Regions from separate parts of the Priestia sp. 3CA3 genome, predicted to be linked through region 2. Evidence: riboswitches for the same ligand, from Rfam matches in the RefSeq annotation. Region 2 holds a riboswitch; each other region holds the start of a gene.
The links. Region 2 has a riboswitch for S-adenosylmethionine ahead of AC1VNJ_RS15265 (bifunctional homocysteine S-methyltransferase/methylenetetrahydrofolate reductase). Riboswitches for the same ligand answer to the same signal wherever they lie in the genome.

Region 1 (8,299 bases), on a different contig from region 2:
GTCTGTTTCTACTAATCCAGCAATTGCTTGAAGCAGCTCTGACTGCCCATTTCCTGAAACCCCTGCAATACCGACAATTTCGCCTGCAGAAACGTGAAGAGACACATTTTGCAACACGTTTTTTTGTCCTTTTCCTTTTAAAAAGAGATTTTGTACGCTTAAATGAGAAGTGCTTTGTGATGGCACTCTTGCAGGACGCTCTTTTAATTCTCGTCCTACCATCAGCTTGGCTAAATGGTGAGCATTAGTAGATTCTTTATTTGTGACGCCGGCTACTTTACCATTTCGCAGAACCGTGATGCGGTCCGCTACTTCCATCACTTCTTGCAGCTTATGTGTAATAATAATGATGCTTTTTCCTTGTGAAGCCAAAAAACGGATTGTTTTTAATAGTTCCTTCACTTCATGAGGAGTAAGTACAGCGGTAGGCTCGTCTAAAACAATGATTTCTGCTCCTTGATACAGCACTTTTAAAATTTCAATCTTTTGCTGTTCTCCAATTGAGCAATGCTTTACTTTTTTATGAACATCTACTGAAATCTGATAGGTTTGGGTTAATTGCTGAACATCCTCTTTCGCCTGCCTTCTATTAAAAAAGAGACCTTTCTTTGGCTCATGCCCCAAGACAATATTTTCAGCCACTGAAAAATGAGGAAAAACCATAAAATGCTGATGCACCATGCCTATTCCGTTTTTAATCGCATCCGCAGGAGATGAAAACGAGACGGTTTTCCCATGTAGCTGAATACTTCCTGAACTCGGCTTTTCCATTCCGTAAAGCATCCTCATCAACGTTGTTTTACCAGCACCGTTCTCTCCGACCAGCGCGTGAACCTCGCCTTTTTTTAGCGTAAAAGACACGTTATCGTTTGCTAAAAATGAACCGTATTTCTTCGTTAAATTCGTTAACTGCAGCAGCTCACTCATTCCATTCATTGCTCCTTTCCCCTTTAGGTTTTTTTCAAAAATAAGAAAGAGAAGCCAGCCTTACTCGACTTCTCTTCTCAACTCACTTTGCTAACGGATCTTTTACCACTGTTTTTCCATCAATAATCGAATCTTTAATTTCTTTTAATTGATTAATCACATCTTGTCCTACAAAGTCACTAAGAGGCGTCTTGCTGTCTTGAGTCACATACGTTAACCCAACACCTTTTTCTTTTAAGCCGTATGTCACTACGCCCGATTTAAATTTGTCATTTGCGAGTGCTTCTACCGTTTCATAAGCAGCTGCATCAGATCCTTTTAACTGCGATAAAACGATATGCTCAGGATCTACTTCCGTACGGTCAATATCTTGTCCTGCCGTATAAAAACCTTTTTCTTTTGCTGCTTCAAATACACCCAAGTCGCCTACTGCTGATGCTCCGGCGATAAAATCAGCGCCTTTTGAAGCTTGTAAAATAGCAAGTTCTTTTGCTTTAGCTGGATCAGAGAAGCTTCCAACATAGTTTACTAGAAACTCTGCTTTTGGATTTGTTGATTGTAATCCTTCTTTAAAACTTACCGTCCATTTTTTTAATAATGGAATATCATCAGCTGCAACCATTCCTACTTTATTCGTTTTCGTAATCAATCCTGCCGCTGCTCCTAATAAATATGAAGCTTCTTGCTCACGAAATACAACGCTTCTTACATTTGGTAAATCGACCACTGTATCAATAATCGCAAATTGACGCTGCGGATTTTCTTGAGCTACTTTTTTCAACGCATCTTCGGATTCAAAAGAAGATGTAATAATCAAGTCATAATTTTCGGCTACCGCAGCACGCAAATTACTTTCAATGGCTGCTTGGTCCGTAGATTCAATTGTCTTTACATCAATGTTATACTTCTTCCCAGCGCGCTTTGCTCCATCATCCATTTGCTGAAAAAACGGGTTAACTCCAATCTTTTCAGGCAAAACAAGAGCAATTCGCTTCTTTCCTTTCTCTTCACTTCCACTGCTTTTTGTACTTTTTGACTGACAGCCCGTTACGAGTAATACAAGCGCAACTGCTAAAATAAGAAATCTCTTCATTTAACTTACTCCCCCTATAATATAAAAAAAGCTCTTCCTTTATATAAAGGAAGAGCTCGTTAACCAAACGTCTCTTCCTCATCTTCAAGAACATACTGTTCTTAAGGATTTGGCACCATTCTGTCATAGACAGTGGTTGCCGGGTTTCACAGGGCCAGTCCCTCCACCTCTCTTGATAAGGAAAACAATAGCTATTTATTTTATGTAATATAGTCAATATTAATAGTTTTTCAACAATTGTCAATATTATTTTTCTTTTTCACGCAAAAAAACTTCAAAAACAGATAGGATTATACGGTTTTAGTCTACTAAAATATAAAATAAAAGTTAAAGCCTTTACCTCACTTCTTGAATCATTCTATACTTCTTCACAAAGCACTTATACTGAATCTGTTGACGGTCAAGAGGGTTTAGTGGTAGCAAATAAGTTCTATTATACCTCTTCGGTTAATGTGTTATTAATTGAAACTACTTTACCAATAATGTTAGATTTTTCCTTAGTAATATTGTTAAGAGGTGTTAACGGTGAAATTAATGAAAGAACTATCTGGCATAGCTATTGGGCTTATTATCGCTTTAGCCGTTTCAAAAACATTTTTTGATACCCCGACCAACATTGGAATCATAGTTATTTTTATTACGAGTATGATCGTAACAGGGATAGCAAGAGTAAAACTAAGATGAGATAATCTAACAAAAAAACGCCACCTTTTATTCGCAAGGTGGTGTTTTCTTTTAATGATTTTAGTATGTAGTAATTCCAAGTGAAGGCTTTTACCCTTCTCCATCAATCATCGTATACTTCCTAGCAAAGCGCTTGTAGTAAATTTGCTCATCCTCTTGTCCATTGTTAAAAACAAGTCGGTTATGATCAATATCTTTCTCTTTTAACACATAGCCTTTTTCATCCATCAGTTGAATATATTCATCTAAATGTCCTTTTTTCACCATATAGTAAAGAACATTATCTGAATCCGTAGTCTTTGCTACATCTTGACTTCCCACTTCTAACTTGAATACGGCTGTTGCTGTTTGAATGGGACGGTAGTCTCCAAACACCTTTTCCCAGTTTAGTAGTAGCAGCGCGCCGAAGATTATGATACATCCTCCAGCGGCTACGGTTAGTACAAATCGTTTTGACACTTCTTTCTCTCCTTTACATTCTTTTTCTTCTATTTAACACAACAGATTGCCCTAAACTTGTTTTGACGCCAAGCCCTAGATACACAGCTGCAATATATATTTTTAACAAATACTTGATTTATTGTATCATACTTACAGTTATTATCTAGTTTTTTATAAAGACTTAGAACCCTCCCTATATTACGTTTTTTTACATAATAAAGGAATAAAAACAAATCTTTTTACCTATGAGAAATGAATCGTTTTTTGCTTTTCACCTTACCTGACGTTTATATTCTGAAAGGCGTGTTACATTATATATATCAGTTATCAACTCAACTAAGACTCCTTGACCATTCTGGCCTACCTTCTCTTTTAGGTAGACTGAGATTGCTAAATCGTTATATATAGGAGGAAAAAATCATGAAAATGAAACAACGACTATCAAAAGCGGCTGCTGCTGCGACGATTACAGGAATTGCTGCGTTTGGATTTGCTCCTGTCGCTCAGCTTGATACCCCAGCACACGCAGCTACATCTCAAGAAACAAGCAGCCAAAGTCAAACAGCTGTAAAAAACATTAACGAAATTTATAACGCCGCGGTGCAAGGTGAAGTGCCGCGATTAACAGCAGACTTTAAAATTGGCAAAACCCTGCGTAAAGATGTTCGGGATCAGTTCGGTCCTCCGCCTGAAGGTTCATCAAATAACTTTGACTACTATCATGCGGAAATGGGCCATCCTGGATATGCATTTGGCTATGACCAAAATAATGTCATTAACGAAATTCGCTATTTTGGTACAAATGTAGAGCGTCAAACAAATTTAGGGTCCATCACGCAAGCTAACTTAAAGAAAGAATTAGGTCAGCCAAACTTTACAAGCAAAGTAAAAGGTGATGGTACGACTCAAACGAGATACACGTATCACGCCGGCGCCTATGATCTTGAATTTATTTTTGATGATAGCAAAACGTTGAATCACGTAAACTTAGTTGCAAAACCTTAAGAAATAGAAAAAGTAGCAGGCAGCCTGCTACTTTTTTTCATGAAATAAAACTAATGCGGAATCAGCTACGTGTTCATACCCAATCTCCATGTAAATCTTGTTAGACGTAGGGTTTGTCGTGTCCGTGTATAGACTTGTTGTTTGAAAACCGCTGTCTAGCATAAGCTGAGAAAGCGTGGACACACAGCTTGATGCATAGCCTTTTTTACGTTCTTCCCGCGGCGTGTACACAAAGTTAATCGTAACGTTGTGGGTTGTCGGACGCGTAGCATTAGCAATGGACACATACTTCCCGTTCACTTCCCATAAAAATAGCCGTTCTGCTTTAATAAAAGTTTCGCCTGTTTTGACAGCTTGCTCTTTTGATACAGGCTCTCCAATGACGCCCATAAACTCCCAAATCCATTCCTTCACGAGCGGAATATGCTCTGATCTTGCTTTTACCAGCACTCCTTCCGCGTCCGCAGCTTTTTTCACTTTGTCTAACCGATAAATGCGCTGATCCATTTTCAACGAAGCTTCTTGATTTTTTAGCGCTGCTAGTTTTTGAGAAAGATATAAAACCGTTTGCCTTTCTCCAACTAAGCCCGGTACGGCGGTTTCTTGTAACAGCTCCGCTACTTCGTTCAGCTCATCATTCGTTAGCTTCTGTATTTGAGACAGGATGATTTGCTGAGGATGGGTTTGCAGTAACACAAGCGCAGCACGGCTGTCTTTTAAAATAACACCCATAAAATTTGGTTTGCTGTTTTCCTGCAAGCTTTGTAAAATGCCAAGCGCTAAGTTGTGAAGAACTTCATTTTTCTCTAAAAGCGGCTCGACTTGGTTTTTAAATTTCTGCACTTCCCTGTATCTATGTAACTGGATCATTTTCTTTCTAACTCCGCAAATGCTCTTACCGGAAACGTTCCGGCTCCTTTTATTTTAGGAGGCACGGCGTAAAATAAAAAGGACTCCGTTAGTTGATCTAAGTGACATAAGTGTTCAGCAATCACAATGTCCGCTCCTAACAGCAGCGTATGAGCTGGTCTTGCTTTTCCTTTTGTGTCGTCAATATTCATCGAATCAATTCCGACAAGAGCGGGCTGTTGAGACACTAAATAAGCTGCCGCGCGTTCTGTTAAGTATGGGTGGTTTTCTAAATAATCGTCTGTATCCCAGTAGCGATCCCATCCCGTGTGAATTAATACCGCTTTGCCTTTTACGTCTATATGGTGAAAATGAGATTCATCAATAGCCGTTAAAATCGGGTCGACTGAAACTACTATTCCTTCCAGTCCGGCTGTTTTATCAATAGCTGTTTGAGCCAAATCTGCTCCGTTTTTATATCTGTGAAACGGCACGTCAATATACGTACCTGTATTCGTGACCATTTCAATTTTACCGATTTGAAATTCAGTCCCTGGTTCATAAAGCTTTTTAGACTCTTCTCGGCTTAAATAGTCGCAAATGATCGGTGCCGGCAAGCCTTTATGTGTGATAACTCCGTCTTCAATGATGTGGCTTAAATCAATATACGTTCTTTTTTTCATACTACCACCCACTTTTTCAATATTTAGTAAAAATATTCTAACACAAAAAAACTCTTCCTAGTTTCCTAGAAAAAGTTTTTTTAGAGAACGTTATTAACTTGATAAACATACATCGTACGCGTGCTTTGTATAAACAAATCCTTCAAAAATAAGACGGGCCGTACGCACTACTTTGATTCCATTAACCTGTCCTTCTTTTAGATCTACACTGGTTTCCATAATTCCCATTGGATGAGCAAGTCGAACCGTATCGCCTTTTAATTGAACCATTTCCGATACCAGCGTTCCTTTTGTATAGATAGCCGCTGTTGTACAAATTGCTCCTGTAATCGCAAGCGTTTGATGCGGTTTTTGCATCGACATCATGCGAATTAATACGTCCATTTGAGAAGCAGCTTTTTCTCTGCCAGTCCCGTCGCGGTGGTCCATTGGAGGAGCAATAATCGTCATTTTTGGAACCGCTGGTGATAGTTTAGTTGCTTTGTCTTGAGGTGCGAGCCCCGCTTTTTCCGCTGCAATGGAGCGAATTTCTTCAAATAGCTTCAGCTGTTTGTCCGTGTATTCATGTGGAAGTTCTGTTCCTTTTAGGCCAATATCCGCTGCTTTAACAAATACAAGCGGATTTCCTACATCAACAATTGATGCTTTTACTGTTCCGATAGATGTTTGCAGAAGATCAATAGCGTTCCCGGTCGGAAGCAGTTTTCCGGTAACGGCTCCTTCTCCGTTTTCAAACGAAAGATAAATAGGTGAACCCGTACCTGGCACTCCAGGAATCATACATTCTCCTTCTGTTTTCACTTTCCCGTTTTCTACTTCTACTTCCGCTACGATTACTTTTTTAGTATTCGTATTATAAATCCGCACTTTGGTCACCGGTTCCACAGCTTGTACAAGTCCTTGTTCAATTGCGTAAGGCCCCACTGCTGAGGAGATATTGCCGCAGTTTCCTTTAAAATCAACGAGAGATTCGCTGATGCTGACCTGCGCAAACGTGTAATCTACGTCAGCTTTCTCTAAATCTGATTTTTTAATAATCGCAATTTTACTTGTCAGCGAATTGGCTCCGCCTAACCCGTCAATTTGACGTTGATCCGGACTTCCCATTATATCTAGCAAAAACGGTTCCCAATCCGATTTGTTCACAGGCATTTCTTCATGATTGATAAAAACCCCTTTACTCGTTCCACCTCTCATAACCGTTACAGGAATACGCGTCATCTTAATCACCTTTCTCCCCTACTAACAAACGCCGAGGCGTTCATCAAACCATTTTATTTTTTTACTATTTAGAACCGGTTCATTTGCCATTTATCGTATAATAGAGGTGGTCATAAGTAAAATACATAAAATTTATTGTCTTTTTAAAAATTTTTTTATAATCTAAATACAAGGGGGAATTGGGATGGATCAAAAAGATTGGATATTAATTAAAACGCTTCACGAAGAAAAGAACATTACGCGAACGGCTGAAAGGCTCTACGTATCGCAGCCTTCTTTAAGCTACCGACTTAAAAATCTTGAAGAAGAATTTGGCGTGACGCTTTTTTTCAAAACGAAAAAAGGAATTGAGTTTACATCTGAAGGTGAGCATCTTGTTCGCTATGCAGAAAACATGTGGAAACAGCTGCAAGAAACAAAAGACAGCATGCGTAATATGAGCGAAACCGTTACAGGCACGCTTCGCTTAGGGGTATCGAGTAACTTTGCGCAGCATAAACTCCCAAAAATTTTAAAACAGTTTTCTCTTCACTATCCAAACGTACAGTTCAGTGTCAATACAGGCTGGAGTACGCAAGTTATGAATCTATTAGACTCTTCGCGTGTGCACGTTGGTATTTTGCGAGGCAATTACCCGTGGAACGGAGAAAAATCACTGCTGACAAAAGAGCGGCTTTGCTTAATTTCGAAAAAAGAAATTGCGATCGATGACTTGCCGAACCTGCCTTATATTAACTATAAAACCGATACGTCGCTAAAAGATCTCATTCAAGACTGGTGGCATGACAAGTTTTCAGAGCCTCCGTTTGTAGCGATGGAAGTTGACCGGCAAGAAACGGCCAAAGAAATGGTTAAAAATGATTTAGGCTTTGCGATTTTACCAGAAATTTGCCTTCACTCCAGCGACAATTTATATACATACGGACTTTCATACCGAGATGAATCACCTTTGCTTCGAAACACTTGGCTCATGTATGATCCTTCTTATTTGAATCTAGCGGTCGTGAAAGCATTTATTGATTTTTTAAAGCTAAGTGAAAAATAAAGCAAAAAGCAAAAAAGTTTGGGTCTTGGAAGAAACTTTCTTTTAGACCAAGCTTTTTTCTAGACTATCATTATAAAATTTTTTTATGAACTTTCTAAAAAAACCTATATTTCCTTTATTTTTCAAAATGTACTAACATGAAAACAAGAAACATCAGCGGGGGTAAAGAGCGGATTTAAAAATTCTTAATAATCAAACTACAACTCATACATGGGGATGAGAGATGTTAGTCACGTTTTTTTACTCTAAAAGTAAACGCTTTCAAAGAAAAGAGGGAAAATAAAGGAGGTTGTTTGAATGCTAGCACTACTAGGTTTTACAATGATTATTGTCTTTACGTATCTCATTATG
Region 2 (8,299 bases):
TCTAGTACATAAGCCATTCCAATGATAAAAAAAAGCAAAACGACTAGCTTTTTATCTTTTTTACGTATGAAGACTGTAAGCAAAACGGCTGTGCTGATAATAATCAATGCAAAAAAAGCAGTATAATGAGGCATAGACGTCTCCCTTTTACGACCTAATTATTACTTAGAGTAAGACGTTTTAGCTAAATTATACATAGCTAGCTGCTATTCAAAAGAGATTGAGACATACTACATCAATCTAATCTAAAGGCGAACAAATCGGATACATGAGATAGTATGGATCGCTTGCTGCACTGCAGGTGATTTCCCTGCAAGGCTTCGCTTTCCGTACAGGAGCCTTCGCCCTGCTCTCCACTCAACAGTTAGAAGCCTACATACAGGAAACCTATGTTGTAATGTAACCCTAACCATGAAAAAATCCGAACGATTCATCGTTCGGATCTTCTTTCAACTACCATACTTTTGTTTCAGCCTCTTTTAACTCTTTATCTTACAAAAACTGGAATGACCTCTATTATCCTTCAATCATTTTTGAAAGGTTGGCCATTTCGATAGCTGATGCTGCAGCTTCCCATCCTTTGTTTCCTGCTTTTGTTCCTGCACGTTCAATTGCTTGCTCAATTGTTTCAGTTGTTAATACACCAAAGATAATTGGTACGCCTGTTTGTAAGCTTTGAGATGCAACGCCTTTTGCTACTTCATTACATACAAAATCAAAGTGTGGAGTAGCTCCTCGAATAACCGTTCCTAGCGTAATAACCGCGTCATATTTTTTAGATTCAGCTAATTTTTTAGCGATTAATGGAATTTCATAAGCACCCGGTACCCAAGCCACGTCTACATCTTCATCAGCTACGCCGTGACGTTTAAGCGCATCTTCTGCTCCACTAAGTAAACGCCCTGTAATAAATTCATTAAAACGCCCTACCACGATTCCGATTTTTAATCCTGTGCCAACTAAATTTCCTTCATATAAATGATTCATCTCTTGTTCCTCCTGCTAGTAGTAATATATAGTTATTTACATTTCTTTTCATGAATTAGCTTCATTTGTTATAACGAAAAAAAGTGTAAACTTATAAATGTAATAAATGACCTAGTTTTTTAGCTTTGGTATCTAAGTATTTTTTATTGGCATCCACTGCCGGCATTTGAAGAGGCACTCTCTCTACCACTTCAAGGTCGTAGCCTTTTAGCCCAGTAATTTTGCGAGGATTGTTCGTTAAAAGCTTCATTTGTTTGACTCCAAGGTCCTTTAAGATTTGAGCACCGATTCCATACTCTCGTAAATCCGCAGCAAACCCGAGTTTTTCATTCGCTTCTACGGTATCGTATCCTTCTTCCTGCAGCTTATATGCTCTTAGCTTATTTAATAAGCCAATACCTCTGCCCTCTTGACGCATATACAGCAGAATGCCGCGTCCTTCTTCTTCAATTTGCGTAAGAGCTGCGTGAAGCTGAGGACCGCAGTCACAGCGCTCAGAGCCAAACACATCTCCAGTCAAACACTCGGAGTGAACACGCACGAGAACGGGGCTATTATGATCGATATCACCTTTGATAAGAGCCACATGTTCTTTATTATCAAGTTTATTTGTATATCCTACAGCCTTAAAATCACCAAATGCCGTAGGTAAGCTTACTTCTACTTCACGGCTAATCAGCTGGTCATGTTTGCGGCGGTAGGCAATCAAATCTTTTATTGTAATCATTTTTAAATCAAATTGCTCTGCAATCTTTGTTAAATCCGGTACGCGTGCCATTGTTCCATCTTCATTCATGATTTCACAAATAACACCCGCAGGCTTTCCTCCTGCTAACACGGCTAAATCAACAGCGGCCTCTGTATGACCCGCACGCTGCAGAACGCCCCCGTCTTTTGCAATCAACGGAAAAATGTGTCCTGGTCGTTGAAAATCACTTGCTACCGTTGCTTCATTTACAAGAGCCATAACGGTAGCAGAACGTTCGTACGCACTGATACCTGTTGTACTTGAAATATGATCAATACTTACTGTAAATGCTGTTCCATGTACATCCGTATTGTTCACTACCATTGGGTGAAGATTCAATTTATGCGCAATTTCTTCATTAACAGGTGTACAAATTAATCCTCTTCCATGAGTAGCCATAAAGTTAATAACCTCAGGCGTCGTTTTTTCGGCTAATGCAATAAAATCTCCTTCATTTTCTCGATCTTCATCGTCGCATACAATAACCACTTTTCCCTTTTTTAACTCTTCAATGGCTTCTTCTACTTTATGAAACATCTCTTTCACCTCACTGTTAATTTGTAAAACCATGCTGCTGCAATAAATCCTTCATATTACCTGAACGATTCGAGACGCCAGGAGTTGACTTATTCGTCATCATTTGATGCATATATTTAGCTAACATGTCGCATTCAATATTCACCTTGTCTCCTCGCTGTTTGTCTCCCACGACTGTGTGAAGCACCGTATGAGGAATAAGAGAAATAGTAAATGATTGGTTGCTGACATCAAAAATAGTAAGACTTGTTCCGTCTACAGAAACAGATCCTTTTAACATCATAAATTCACGAAGTTCAGGGTCGACTTGAATTTCATAATAAAAGGCATTTCCTTTACGTGTTTTGCTTACAATGGTTCCAATTCCATCAACGTGTCCGCTAACGAAATGCCCTCCAAACCGGCCATTTGCAGCCATCGCCCGTTCTAAGTTAACACGTGATCCAACGGTTAGAAGCTGCAGGGTACTTGCTTTAATCGTCTCCGGCATGACGTCGACCGTAAATTCATTTTGAGAGTAAGCTGTTACGGTTAAACAAACGCCGTTAACTGAAATACTGTCCCCTAAGTTCACATCTTCTAACACGGTCTTCGCATCAATCGTAAGAACAATTGCTTCTGTAGCCTTTTGAATCCGTTTTATTTTTCCAATTTCTTCAATAATACCTGTGAACATTTTCTTCACCTGCTTTGGCGCTATTCCAACTTCTTATGCCGTTTTGAAATAGCAGCTGCTTTTTTTTCATATTTATCTTTCCCCCAACCACTGAAAATAAAAAAGCCCCTTGAACAAATGTCCAAGGGGTCGGCTGAGCTGAATCAGTTTTATCTATGCAAAATTCCGCTAATTGTATACGAAATAAACAGTTATGTTTTGTGTATGAAAACAAGGGTAGCTTTAAAAAAGGCAAACCTGTCCCTTATTAATACAACACAAAAAAACAACTGTGCTTCCTGATCCTTCTCCCATCCAGACTTTTACTGTCGGCTCTAGATTTTAACTAGATCCACCGCTAACATACATCGTATGAAAACGGGTCACGGGCTTAAAAGCATATGCTTTATCACCGCCGGTTGGGACTTACACCCGACCCCGAAGGATAATATATTCGACTGCTAGAGTCTTATTTGTTTTACATTATAGCAAAGTAAAATCGACTTGTCACATCATTTAACTTCGTTTTTTCACATCCGCTCTTCAAAATCCAGCTTTTAGCTTATTTTTTCTTTTTTAATACATAGCATCCATACAAAAGCTAGTCCAATATAGCCAAATATCGGATACAAAAACTCAAGAAGCTGAGCATATCCAAATTGCCCGATAATAAAGCATGCCAAGATAATAAACGCAAAAGCTTGTTTGTCATTCAGGGGAAGAAATGATTGAAGCTGTTTAGCGATTCCAAATACATTTCCAATCAATGTAGTAAAAATCTCGCCTAACACAACTACCGTAAATAAAACATTCACCCACGCTGAGATATTTTTAACAACGGCACTCATAGGAATATCAAGTTGAAATGAATAAGGCAAATTGGAAAGGGCAAGATGAGTAGAAACAAGCATAAACGTAAGTACACATCCTCCTATTACGGCCCCTTTTTTGATCACGCTCTTATCTTTCACGGAGCTTCCTAATGGAACTAAAACGGCCTGAGCCAAAGCTAGATTTAGGGAAATATATAAAAAGGGACTAACCGCCCACTTCCACTGTGTGACGAGCGTTAAGTCTGGCTTCGTTTGAATCAGTGAGAAATAGCTGACATTTGGCACAAAGATGATAAAAGCAAATGAAAGCATCATCGGCACAACAAGAGAATTAACCATTAAAATACCGTTAATTCCTCTTGCGATAAATATATAAGTTAAAACAATTGTACAAACCATCCCAACAGGAGGCCACAGCCCGAACTGTTCTTTTCCTATTGCCCCCGTACTCGCTAGCATGACTGAAGTTACTCCAAATAAAATGACGATCATTACACCGTTTACCGCTTTTCCAAGTACATCACCAAATAAATATGTATTAAGCTGCTGATAAGAAGAAGCCCCAATTGCGTGCGAAAGCAGCATCATTTTCGAACCTAGCCAAATAAAAAACAAGCCGCTGACCAAAATTCCAACCATTCCAAGTTCCCCGTACTGTGTAAAAAATTGAACAATTTCCTTGCCTGTTGCAAAACCGGCTCCTACAACGGTGCCTACATACGTAGCAGCAACCTGCAGCGTGAGTTTCCACCTTTTCATGCCCATCACCCTTCTACCCTTCATAGTTCACTATATGTAGAAACGGTTAAAAAAAGACGAGCCTTTTATATGTAAATCCTCGCCTCACCCGGTGCTGTTCCTTTTTCGTTTTTTTATTTCCTTCTTGTTTTTTTCATGAAAACCCTTTATCCCTTAACATAACGGCAGTTTTCAAACAAAATATACGGATATTTTTCCTTTAGCTTTTAAATTTTCCTCAATATTTGCTGGAAATTCACAATTTACTGTTGTATAATTTCTAAAAATCAGATAAATTATTAAATAAGTATTCTTTCTATTTAAAAAAATATGTTTCAATTATATACAATTGATTCTTATCATGAGAGGTGGAGGGACTGGCCCTTTGAAACCTCAGCAACCAGTCGTTAGAGACATGGTGCTAAATCCAGCAAGCAATTTATTGCTTGGAAGATAAGAAGGCGAAAAAAGTCTTCTTCTTAAGAAGACTTTTTCTATTTTATCGGCATATTGCATAAAACGAATCACTCGTGAAATAGAAGCGGAACAATTTAAGGAGGTTTTGACATGGGGTTACTTGAAGATTTAAAGTCTAAAATTTTAATTGGGGATGGTGCCACTGGTACCCTCCTTTACTCACACGGTATTGACAGCTGTTTTGAAGAACTAAACATCACCAAACCAGAAGAGGTTTCTCGTATTCACAGAGCCTATGTAGAAGCTGGTGCAAACGTTATTCAAACAAATACGTACGCTGCTAATTATCAAAAACTTGCCCGTTATGGATTAGAAGATTCAGTCAAAGACATCAATGTTGCTGGTGTAAAATTAGCGAAACAAGCTGCAAAAGATCAGGCTTACGTGGTTGGTACACTCGGCGGAATTCGTTCTTTCCAAAAAAATGCTATTAGTTTAGAAGAGGTTAAGCGAAGCATTCGTGAACAAATGTTTTGGCTTTTAAATGAAGGCGTGGATGGCCTTTTATTTGAAACATACTATGATTTCGAAGAATTAAAGACCGTTCTTACACTAGCAAGAAAAGAAACGGATAAGCCTATTATTACCCACGTTTCCCTGCATGATATTGGCGTACTGCAAGATGGGCGTCCTTTAGCAGATGCATTAAAAGAATTAGAAGACTTGGGAGCAGATGTTGTCGGGCTAAACTGCCGTTTAGGTCCTTATCATATGATTCAGTCTCTTGAAGAAGTACCGCTTCCTGATCGTGCTTTCTTATCAGCTTACCCTAATGCCAGCCTTCCGGCGTATGTGGAAGGCAAGCTGGAATATGAAACGAATGAAGACTACTTTGTAGAAAGCGCGCGTTTATTCCGCGAACAAGGGGTTCGCTTAATTGGAGGATGCTGCGGTACAACACCAGCTCACGTACGCGCCATGTCGTCTGCCTTAAAAGACCTGCCTCCGATTACAAGCAAAGTCGTTAAAATGAGACCAGCCGTTACGGTTCAAGAGCGTGAGCAGCAGGATAAACCTCATATGCACGAAATTGTGAAGAAGCGCCGCTCGGTTATCGTCGAGCTGGATCCGCCTAAACAGCTTGGTCCGACGAAATTTTTAGAAGGCGCAAAAGCACTTGATAAAGTCGGCGTAGATGCTATTACATTAGCTGATAATTCTCTTGCCTCACCTCGCATCAGCAACTTGGCAATGGCAACACTGATGCAACAAGAAACAAAAGCACGACCGCTTATTCATATTACCTGTCGCGACCGAAATTTAATTGGACTTCAATCTCATTTAATGGGACTTCATACGCTAGGAATGAATCAAGTGCTTGCAATTACCGGTGATCCGTCAAAAGTTGGCGATTTCCCTGGCGCCACTTCGGTCTATGATTTATCTTCATTTGACTTGATTAGTTTAATCGCTCAGTTTAATGAAGGCCTATCTTATTCCGGCAAACCGCTTGGTCAAAAAACCAATTTTTCCATTGCAGCTGCCTTTAACCCAAACGTGCGTCACTTAGACCGAGCCGTTCAGCGCTTGGAAAAGAAAATCGACTGCGGGGCTCACTATTTCATTACTCAGCCTCTCTATTCAACTAAGCAAATTGAAGAGGTATATGAAGCAACCAAACATTTAACAACACCGGTATACATCGGGATCATGCCGTTAACAAGCGCAAGAAATGCTCGATTTATTCACCATGAAGTACCTGGAATTAAATTATCAGAAGATATTCTAGAACGTATGGACGCAACGGGAAATGACCGGATTCGCGGTGAAGTCGAAGGCCTTGCGATTGCAAAACACTTAATTGATACAGCATATGAGCTATTTGACGGTATTTACTTAATTACGCCGTTTATGCGCTATGAAATGACCGAAATTCTAACACGCTATATTCATGACAAGCAACTCGTTACATCAGAAAGGAAGATATAAATGAGCTCACTTATCGAACAACAACTAAAGAAGCGAATACTCGTCATCGATGGAGCAATGGGAACGATGATTCAAGATGCTGATTTAACCGCTGAAGATTTTGGCGGCGAAGAATATGAAGGCTGCAACGAATATTTGACCCGAACAGCGCCTCATGTGATTCAGCGCATTCATGAAGAGTACTTTGCAGCGGGTGCTGACATCATTGAAACCAATACGTTTGGCTCAACATCTACCGTACTTGATGAATACGATTTAGGCCACTTGGCGTATGAATTGAATATCGAAGCTGTGAAGCTTGCTTGTGCAGCCCGCGATAAATATTCAACTCCCGAATGGCCTAGGTTCGTAGCTGGAGCTATCGGCCCTACCACTAAAACTCTCTCTGTTACGGGAGGTATTACATTCCCTGAGTTAGTAGAATCGTACGAAGAGCAAGCTCGGGGTTTGTTAGACGGCGGCGTCGACTTACTTCTAGTCGAAACCTGTCAAGACATGCTGAACGTAAAAGCTGCGTTTTTAGGCATTACAGCGGCGTTTGAAAAACTGAAAATAGAAGTTCCAATTATGATTTCAGGAACGATTGAGCCAATGGGAACAACTCTCGCTGGTCAAGATATCGAATCTTTTTACTTATCACTGGAACACATGAAGCCTCTTTCAGTCGGACTTAACTGCGCGACAGGTCCTGAATTTATGACGGATCATATTCGCTCTCTTTCAGACCTAGCCACTTCAGCTGTTAGCTGTTATCCAAACGCTGGACTTCCGGATGAAGAAGGCAATTATCATGAGTCCCCTGAGCTGCTGGCTCAAAAAATTAAAGGATTTGCTGATAAAGGCTGGCTGAACTTTGTAGGCGGATGCTGTGGTACAACGCCTGCTCATATTAAAGCACTTGCTGAAGCGGTAAAAGAGGTTGCTCCTCGTTCGCTTGATCGCTCCGAGCATAATCATGCTGTAACCGGTATTGAACCGCTTGTATATGACGATTCTATGCGCCCTCTTTTTGTGGGAGAACGTACGAATGTAATCGGTTCTCGCAAGTTCAAGCGTCTGATTGCGGAAGGGAAAATTGAAGAAGCATCTGAAATTGCGCGTGCTCAAGTTAAAAATGGTGCTCACGTTATTGATATTTGCTTAGCAGATCCAGACCGTGAAGAAATGGAAGACATGGAGGAATTTATTCAAGAAGTTGTAAAAAAAGTGAAGGTTCCTCTTGTAATCGATTCAACTGACGAGAAAGTTATTGAAAAAGCTTTAACGTACTCGCAAGGTAAGGTCATTATCAACTCCATTAACTTAGAAGATGGTGAAGAGCGTTTTGATGCAATCTTGCCGCTAGTAAAAAAATTCGGTGCAGCTCTGGTTGTCGGTACAATCGATGAAACAGGC
Region 3 (8,299 bases), on a different contig from region 2:
TGGCTGGACGTCTCTTATTTTATCAATTTGGCTTGTAGGCGGCCTGCAGCTAATGGGAATAGGTCTTGTCGGAGAATACATTGGCAAGATTTTCAACGAAGTGAAACAGCGTCCTAAATATGCGATTGAAAGAGATTTATATACAAAACACTCGTTAGACACACAAAAAGATTTGCTGATGCATTAATTAAGAAGCTTCTCCTGAATGGAGAGGCTTTTTTGTTAAAGTGTTTATCATAATTTTTAAGGTAATAGGAGATGCTACTACTAAAATTTCTAAGGAGATCAAAATCTATGAAAAGACTACTTTATACAGTCAGCACTTTTTGTTTTGTTTGGCTTGCTTTTGCAACCATTCATGTCAGCGCTCTTTCGATTGAGAAACTTCCAATGAAGAAATCATCTGAACAATGGTCGGTCGAACTGACAAAAGCGAGCATGACGGGAGATAATCAGCTAAAGTGGAAAAATAACGTCTATCATACATATGGATTAACCGTTGAAAACATTGGAAAAGACGTAGAGCGTGTGCAGGTCCAAGCTTTTCGGCACGAAGGAAAAAATAAGGCGAAATACAGCTTGTTTTCTCCTATTGAAAGGTCTAACTTAAGCAAAAGCGGTCAGCGTTTTCGCTATGCCAATTTTGCTGTTCCTGGAAAAGCGGCAGGCTTAGACATCATGATTAACTGGACGGATGAACAAGGCAACCATCAAGAACATTTTGAATTTAAATAAAAGTCTTCGCTTAGGCGAAGACTTTTTTTTGCAGGAATTTATCTCTGTATGTGGAAAACGAACACGAAAGGAGAGATTGTGATGATTGCAAAAGCTACTGAAGAAGAAATACAGGAAATTCGGACGAAATCTGCTGATGCGCTGTTTGAAGGAACAACGCATCAGTTTCAACCGTCAACTGAACGCGTAAATGAACTAATTGATAATGCCCTTGAAAAAGGGTGTTATTATTTAGTATCTAGACAAGAAAATAAACTTGCAGGCTGGGTTTTTGTCGGTCCATCTGCCGACTTCTTTTCAAAAGCAGAAATTGGCTTTATCTACGAGTTATATGTTTTACCAGAATACCGCGGGCAAGGTCTAGCCAAGCCGTTAATGCAAAAAGCAATTGATGAATTGTCTATCAAAGGATACCCTGAAATCAGACTCAGCGTTCATGCTGGGAATTTTGCACAGCATGTGTACCGTGAACTTGGATTTGTAGATAAACAAATATCAATGAGCCTACAGGTGGCAAAACGTCCGTAATGTTGGTGAATGTCAGCGAGTCCATAAAACATAAGATGTTATACATGCGATGAGGTTCGGTAATGAAAGTAAAAGTAAATAAGTAGCCCAAACAGCGCCTTTATCTAGTACTTCAACAGCTCCTCTACCTGTATGATCTGAGGAGGGGGGATCTTCAAGTGCGTTCATAATCAAAGCCGCTGCTGCTAAAATAATCCCTCCAATGCTTCCGGTTGTTTTGACAATTGCAATATGGAAAGTAGATGAAAAAGCAATGCTGAGAAGCAGCAGCAAGCTTCCCAAAAAAGCAGATAACATATATCGTTTCATGTGCTCACCATCCTTTATGAAAGCATACCATATTTTACTTCTTTTTTCTTTTTATTGAAAAGCTATTGACATAACATATAAAACATATTAGAATAGTCAGAAATAATTTAAAAACGAAATATTCTTATCTAGAGAGGTGGAGGGACTGGCCCTTTGAAGCCTCAGCAACCACAATTATTGAATGGTGCTAATTCCAGCATAGCCTAGCTCTGACAGATAAGAAGAGGAATCTTTTTCTATGATGAAATCCTCTTCTTAGGAAGAAACATTTCGTATAGAAAAGGTGATGACATTGAAAAATACACAACAGGCGCTAAGCGTTGATGATTATTTAGATCTATACTTGTTAGCAAAAGAACTAAAAGACGAAACGTGGCAGCAGGAAATTTTAGCCGCGCTAAAAACGAAGCAAAATCGTTCATTTGAAGACAAACAATCCGCACTCGTTCAAGAAATATGGGAAGATTTTAAACAGTTAAATGAAGATATTTCTTTTACGTATCGCTTAATTCAAGAAGAGCCAACTAATGAACAGTTTCAAGTTAAATTAAGGAACTTGAGAGAACGGCGGATCACGCTGAGTCGTGAATTATATTTAGCTAAAAAACAGTATGTTGAACACACGCAGTAAAAGGATCCGCTTGATAAACAAGCGGTTTTTTTGCATGTAAATGTTAGAAGCGTTCTATTTCGGGTAGTAAATAGATAAGACAAAAAAAGGAGGGATAACAGTGGCCCAAGGTGTATTATGTGAAGTGAATGAGTGCATGTATTGGAAATCGGGAAATAAATGCAGTGCAGAGTCCATTTACGTTGTGAGTCCTGAAAGTAGTCACCATGTTTCTGAAACGGAAGAACCTGGCTGTAAAACTTTTGAACCCGCGAGATAACTGCTAGTTTTATAAAAAAGCATAAAATGAACGATGCGCTGACGGAGTTGAGTCGGCGTTTTTCTATTTTTTAAAAAATACTATTACTTAGGTGCGATAATAAATACATAGTAAAAAAGCAGTGTCTACGTCTAATTGTGCGTTTAAACAAAATGATACGATAATTTTTTTGTTTTTCGACAAAAGAAAAACGAGAGAAAGGTGATAGAATAAAAATATACAGCCTAGCTGACTTTTAGCATAAATTTATATGAAAGCGCTAACAAAAAAGCTGTATTCATCTCGTTTTGACAGATTGGAAAAAGGGGAGACGTTTATGCAGGGGAAAACTCAGGGGAAAGAATTGAAACGCGGGTTAGAAGAAAGACATGTGACGCTGATGTCCTTAGGAGCAGCCATAGGGGTAGGGCTGTTTCTTGGATCTGCATCTGCTATTAAATTAGCAGGGCCGGGAATATTATTGGCGTATGGATTTAGCGGAATGATTATGTTTTTTATTATGAGAGCACTTGGAGAAATGGCGATTCAAAAACCTGTTGCAGGTTCATTCAGCAAGTACGCGCGCGACTATTTAGGGCCCCTTGCTGGTTATCTAACAGGTTGGAACTACTGGTTTTTATGGGTTGTAACATGTATGGCTGAAATTACAGCCGTTGGTATTTATATGGGATATTGGTATCCGGATGTACCAAACTGGATTTGGGCGTTATCGGCGCTTGTTATCATGACAACAGTTAACTTCTTAGCTGTTAAGGCATATGGTGAACTGGAATTTTGGTTTGCACTTATTAAAATTTTAGCGATTGTGTTAATGATTGCCGTTGGATTATTAATGATTGTGTTTGGAATCGGGAACGGCGGCGTTGCGACGGGTATTAAAAACTTATGGGACAACGGCGGGCTGTTCCCGAACGGATTCAAAGGTATTTTACTGTCGCTGCAAATGGTTATGTTTGCATATTTAGGAATTGAAATGATCGGCGTTACCGCGGGAGAAGTGAAAAATCCAGAAAAATCTCTAGCAAGAGCGATTGATTCGGTCTTTTGGCGTATTCTTATTTTCTACGTTGGTGCATTATTTGTCATTATGTCGATTTATCCTTGGCAAGAAATTGGTTCACAGGGAAGCCCGTTTGTATTAACATTTGAAAAAATCGGGATTCCAGCAGCGGCAGGCATTATTAACTTTGTGGTGCTAACAGCAGCTCTTTCTTCTTGTAACAGCGGTATTTTTAGTACAGGCCGTATGCTGTTTAACTTAGCAGAGCACGGAGAAGCGCCAAAAGGATACGGTCAGCTGACAAAAGGCGGCGTACCTGGAAAAGCTGTTTTAGCATCAGCAGGTGCGTTATTAGTCGGAGTAGCGTTAAACTACATTGTGCCTGCCAAAGTATTTACGTGGGTAACAAGCATTGCAACATTCGGTGCGATTTGGACATGGGGAATTATTTTGCTTTCTCAAATTAAGTATCGCAAAACGCTAAAAAAAGGTGAAGAGGCAAAGTTAAAATACAAAATGCCTTTATTTCCGTTAACGTCTTATGTGTCACTTGCGTTCCTAGCGCTGGTGGTTGTTCTTATGGCGTACAATCCAGATACAAGAATTGCAGTTGTTATCGGACCACTATGGTTTATCGGTCTTATTATCGCGTACTACGCAAAAGGATTTCATAAACGAAGTCAAGGTTCAGCTGGGACTGAGCAAAAGCTAGTGAAGTAAACGAAAAGACCTCTTTCTTGGAAAGAGGTCTTTTTTCATTAGTTTATGTGCGAATGATTAGTTTTTTTGAAGGGATTATTGATACATATGAATAATGTAGAAAATATTCTATTTATTCTGTACTATTTAGTTAGAGAATTCATTAATGATTAAATGGCAATTGGAAGTGGATAAGTATGGTAGTTTTACGTTTTTTAACGCCACACAGTGCATCGAAAAGTTGGGAGGAAATAGGCAGAAATGATAGAAAGATTTAGTGAAAAAGACATAAAGGGTTTGCTAGTGCTATCTAAGTTGGAAAAATGGGATTATAGCGAAGCGGATTTACATACGATTTTTTCAACTGGAGACGTATTTGGACATAGAAATGAGAAAGGTGACATTGTATCAAGCGTAGCAGTAGTTTTATATGAAAATCAGTCAGCTTTTATAGGAATGGTAATTGTGAGAAAAGATTATCGAAAACAAGGGTTAGCCGGGCAGCTCATGAAGCACTGTTTGCAAATTCTTTCTCCTGAGGTGAATGCCTACTTAATTGCGACAAAAGAAGGTGAGCACTTATATAAAAAAGCAGGGTTCAAAACCGTGGACTATGTAAGTAAATATATAAGCAGTGAATACATACCAAGAGCATTTAAAGCTTCAGGGTTTTATACACGATCCTTAACGAGAAGGGACTTCAAAGAGGTTTTAAAGCTTGATGAAGCAGCATTTGGAGATAATAGAAAGCTATTTTTAAAAAGTAGAATTCAGCAAGCTGAAAAAGCAGTTGTCTTACAAAACGAACAAAATAAAATAATGGGTTATGGTTTAGCGGTTCGTACCCCGAGCAATATCGTGATTGGCCCCGTAGTTGCTCCACACGCTGAAGCAGCAATGCTAGTCATTGATGAACTAGCGAAGAGTTACAAAGAAAAGCTGAGAATTGACCTGTCTTCTCATGAGGAAACGTTAAAGAAACTTGTGGAAAATCACGGATTTCAGCTTCAAAATGAGCCTCCTGTTATGGCGTATGGCGTCAATTCCCTATCTGCTAGACAGGGCAACCTTTTTGCTATAGCAGCTCAGGCGTTTGGATAAAAAGAAAGGAGAAGCTCGTTTCTTCGCGTCTACCGAATTCTCCCAATTTTAAACCCATTATCAATCTGATGAAAGCCGACTTTTGGATAGTAGTTCATTGCAGAAGGAGCGGAAAGTAAAATGAGCGCGGCTTCTTCACCGATTTCTGATTGAACGTGCTTGATGAGCTGTGTGCCGATTCCTTGATTTTGATAGTCTTTTACGACAGCTAAATCCGATAAATAGCAGCAGTAGCTAAAATCTGTTAACGCTCTGGCTATGCCAATGAGTTCGCTGTCTTTCCAAGCGGTAATGGTAAGGGAAGAATGATCAAGCATTCTTTGAATTCGATCAAGATCTTGTGCCGGACGTTTAATACCTGAATGTACAAACACTTCAGCAGCTTGTTCGGCACGGATTGAGACGTTGGTTTTGTAAGTAATGGTCATTGTGTCATCTCCTTGATTTATAAGATATAGTCCAGTATATGAAGAATCTGAATTGAGAATAAGTGTCAGAAACAGTAAATTTAATAGTGTCAGTTAGAAAGGAAAGAACATCATGTTAGAGTTAATGCCTTTGCTCGATAAAAGAAAAGCAGATCCCTTATACATGCAGCTTTATACTTACATAAAAAAACAAATTCAAAAAGGCACCATTCCGCCTCATGAAAAACTGCCTTCTAAACGAAAGTTAGCTCTTCATTTAAGCATTAGCCAAAATACGGTTGAAGCGGCTTATGTACAGTTAGAAGCTGAAGGCTATATCGAGATACTAGCCAGGAAAGGAGCATTTGTAAAAGAGATAAAAAATGAAGTCGTGCTTCAAAAACAGCCTCCCGCCTATGTCTCTTTACCGCAAGAAGAAGGGAAATCAACTGTCATTGACTTTAGCCATGGAAAGGTAGACGTAGAAAAATTTCCGTATAACACGTGGAAAAAGCTAACGGTTCAAACAATTTATCATGATGAAAGCCAGCTTTTTTATAGCGGACATCCACAGGGCGAACTGCTTCTTCGTCAAGAAATTGCAGCGTATCTTTATCATTCAAGAGGAGTGCGCTGCACAGCGGAGCAAATTGTGATAGGTGCAGGTACACAGTACCTCATGTGGCTGCTTTCTGTCATTCTAGGAAAAGAAAAGATAATTGGGTTCGAAAACCCAGGCTTTCACCGAACGAGGCACGTTTTTCAAGAACAAGGCATGTCGGTCGTCCCTATTTCTCTTGATAGTTCTGGCTTGAAAGTGAAGGAACTGAAAGAAAGCGGAGCGGATGCGGTGTACATTACGCCGTCTCATCAATTTCCTGTTGGGATGGTCATGCCGATAGCAAGAAGACTTGAACTATTAGAGTGGGCGGCAGAAACGAATGGCTATATCATAGAGGATGACTATGACGGAGAATTTCGCTATAAAGGAAAACCGATTCCGGCCCTTCAAGGATTAGATCAAGACGATCGCGTTATTTATACGGGTACGTTTTCAAAATCGTTGATGCCTTCTCTTCGAATAAGTTATGCCGTGCTGCCACACCGGCTTCTTACAAGTTATATGAAACACTGTGGACTTTTTAAACAGCCTGTTTCAAGGCTTCATCAGCATACGCTTTTTCTGTTTATGAAAGAAGGGCACTGGGAACGTCACTTGAATAAAATGAGAACAGCATACCGTAAAAAACAAGCGCTGCTGCTAGATTGTTTGACTACTATTATGGGAGAACGTGTAGATGTTATTGGAGAACATTCTGGCTTGCATATTCTTCTTAAGGTAAAAAAAGGAATGAGTGAACAGAAACTAATTGAAGCAGCTGCCAAACAAGGGGTAACGATTTATCCAACATCTATTTATTATCATAGTGCGGGTGAAAACAACACGCCTTATGTATTGCTTGGATTTGCAGGACTGTCTGATGGAGAAATAAAAACAGGTGTAAACCTGCTGTTTAAAGCTTGGTTTGAACAGCAGGATTGAGAGGTACGCTGGGGGGATTTCTATGAAAGTAAAGCGAAAATTGTTTGGTTTATGGACAGGAGAGCTTACGGCAGCTTTACTGTTTGCTGCGCTGTGGATAGGGTACTTAAATGAGTTTTCTCATCTGGCTTTTTATTTAACAACGTTTTCAAGTGTGTATGCTTTTATTATACTTGAGTTTATCCTGTTTCAAGGAAGCTTGTACTGGTTTATGAAATGGAGGCGGGTGAGCCGAAAAGAAGATTCTCATTTGCCCTCCAGCTACATTCAGTTGTTTCTGCTTTTTAAAAAAATGAATAAAATTCTTCTTACGTTAGGTTTAGGTGTACTCATTTACCACTATATGCAGTTAGGGGTTAAGGGACTTGCTTTTTTTCTAGGCCTTTACGCGTTTGCTTGGATTGAATATATTAACTACTATGTGATTAGACTTTCTTATCAAAGTCCAAGTGAAATCAAAGAATTTTTTGAGCAAAAAGGCTTTAAACGATCTATTTTAGCGAGAGAAATAGATAAAAACCAGCGCGTTTGATTACACAGACTGCGCTGGTTTTTTTGTCTGGAAATCAAGGAATAAGGGAAGAGTCGATAAATTAGTGAACTTGAAGGTAAAGGAAAGTTTGATAGGAAGAAGATGCTTCTTGTAAGGAAGTAACAAATGTATAAAAAAGCGGTGTTACATTCATGCGGTTGTTTCTCGACCAGTCATGGTTTGCGAAAAATGATTTTCTTAGTTCGGCTGTGAGTTCAAGCTGCACTCCGGCTTTTAGCAGATTATCGTTCACAATGTTTTGTTCGCTTGTTCCCGCTATGTCAGAAGGAGCGTCACGGACGGTAAAGCCGTTTTTGCGCAGTGATTGCTTCATCAGCTCTTTATAAAGCTGATTTTTCCCACCTATATACATGATAGGCTGACTGCCGCTGTAGCCGTGAATCGTCAAAACGGACATGCTTTGCTGAGCCATTCCTCTAGCAATCGGTTCGTCAAAGTTTTCTGAGGTTATGTGCAGAACTCCATTGTTAGTGGACTTGATGCCTTCGAATAAATAATAAGAAGCAGAAAAGCGATCAGCGAGTTCTTTGGCAA

Region 1: another riboswitch for S-adenosylmethionine. It lies ahead of AC1VNJ_RS22215 (BMP family protein); the one in region 2 lies ahead of AC1VNJ_RS15265 (bifunctional homocysteine S-methyltransferase/methylenetetrahydrofolate reductase).
Region 3: another riboswitch for S-adenosylmethionine. It lies ahead of AC1VNJ_RS04720 (hypothetical protein); the one in region 2 lies ahead of AC1VNJ_RS15265 (bifunctional homocysteine S-methyltransferase/methylenetetrahydrofolate reductase).

Annotation. Positions count from the first base shown of each region.
Region 1 is NZ_JBXENJ010000010.1:18,676-26,974, forward strand. Features, by position in the region: gene AC1VNJ_RS22210 (ABC transporter ATP-binding protein) at 1-927, opposite strand, end outside; gene AC1VNJ_RS22215 (BMP family protein) at 1,010-2,020, opposite strand; SAM riboswitch class I at 2,096-2,202, opposite strand; gene AC1VNJ_RS22220 (hypothetical protein) at 2,555-2,704, shown strand; gene AC1VNJ_RS22225 (hypothetical protein) at 2,795-3,163, opposite strand; gene AC1VNJ_RS22230 (YjgB family protein) at 3,566-4,150, shown strand; gene AC1VNJ_RS22235 (GNAT family N-acetyltransferase) at 4,178-5,020, opposite strand; gene AC1VNJ_RS22240 (cyclase family protein) at 5,017-5,682, opposite strand; gene AC1VNJ_RS22245 (2-methylaconitate cis-trans isomerase PrpF family protein) at 5,776-6,903, opposite strand; gene AC1VNJ_RS22250 (LysR family transcriptional regulator) at 7,088-7,948, shown strand; gene AC1VNJ_RS22255 (CitMHS family transporter) at 8,246-8,299, shown strand, end outside.
Region 2 is NZ_JBXENJ010000005.1:218,012-226,310, reverse strand. Features, by position in the region: gene AC1VNJ_RS15290 (hypothetical protein) at 1-134, opposite strand, end outside; gene ribH (6,7-dimethyl-8-ribityllumazine synthase) at 517-987, opposite strand; gene AC1VNJ_RS15280 (bifunctional 3,4-dihydroxy-2-butanone-4-phosphate synthase/GTP cyclohydrolase II) at 1,079-2,272, opposite strand; gene ribE (riboflavin synthase) at 2,289-2,948, opposite strand; FMN riboswitch at 3,227-3,377, opposite strand; gene AC1VNJ_RS15270 (YkvI family membrane protein) at 3,485-4,519, opposite strand; SAM riboswitch class I at 4,852-4,958, shown strand; gene AC1VNJ_RS15265 (bifunctional homocysteine S-methyltransferase/methylenetetrahydrofolate reductase) at 5,066-6,904, shown strand; gene metH (methionine synthase) at 6,905-8,299, shown strand, end outside.
Region 3 is NZ_JBXENJ010000001.1:920,596-928,894, forward strand. Features, by position in the region: gene AC1VNJ_RS04700 (glycosyltransferase family 2 protein) at 1-187, shown strand, start outside; gene AC1VNJ_RS04705 (hypothetical protein) at 295-735, shown strand; gene AC1VNJ_RS04710 (GNAT family N-acetyltransferase) at 817-1,263, shown strand; gene AC1VNJ_RS04715 (hypothetical protein) at 1,276-1,572, opposite strand; SAM riboswitch class I at 1,694-1,795, shown strand; gene AC1VNJ_RS04720 (hypothetical protein) at 1,859-2,203, shown strand; gene AC1VNJ_RS04725 (DUF1540 domain-containing protein) at 2,304-2,462, shown strand; gene alaP (alanine permease AlaP) at 2,779-4,182, shown strand; gene AC1VNJ_RS04735 (GNAT family N-acetyltransferase) at 4,423-5,262, shown strand; gene AC1VNJ_RS04740 (GNAT family N-acetyltransferase) at 5,292-5,690, opposite strand; gene pdxR (MocR-like pyridoxine biosynthesis transcription factor PdxR) at 5,803-7,212, shown strand; gene AC1VNJ_RS04750 (hypothetical protein) at 7,235-7,744, shown strand; gene AC1VNJ_RS04755 (poly-gamma-glutamate hydrolase family protein) at 7,806-8,299, opposite strand, start outside.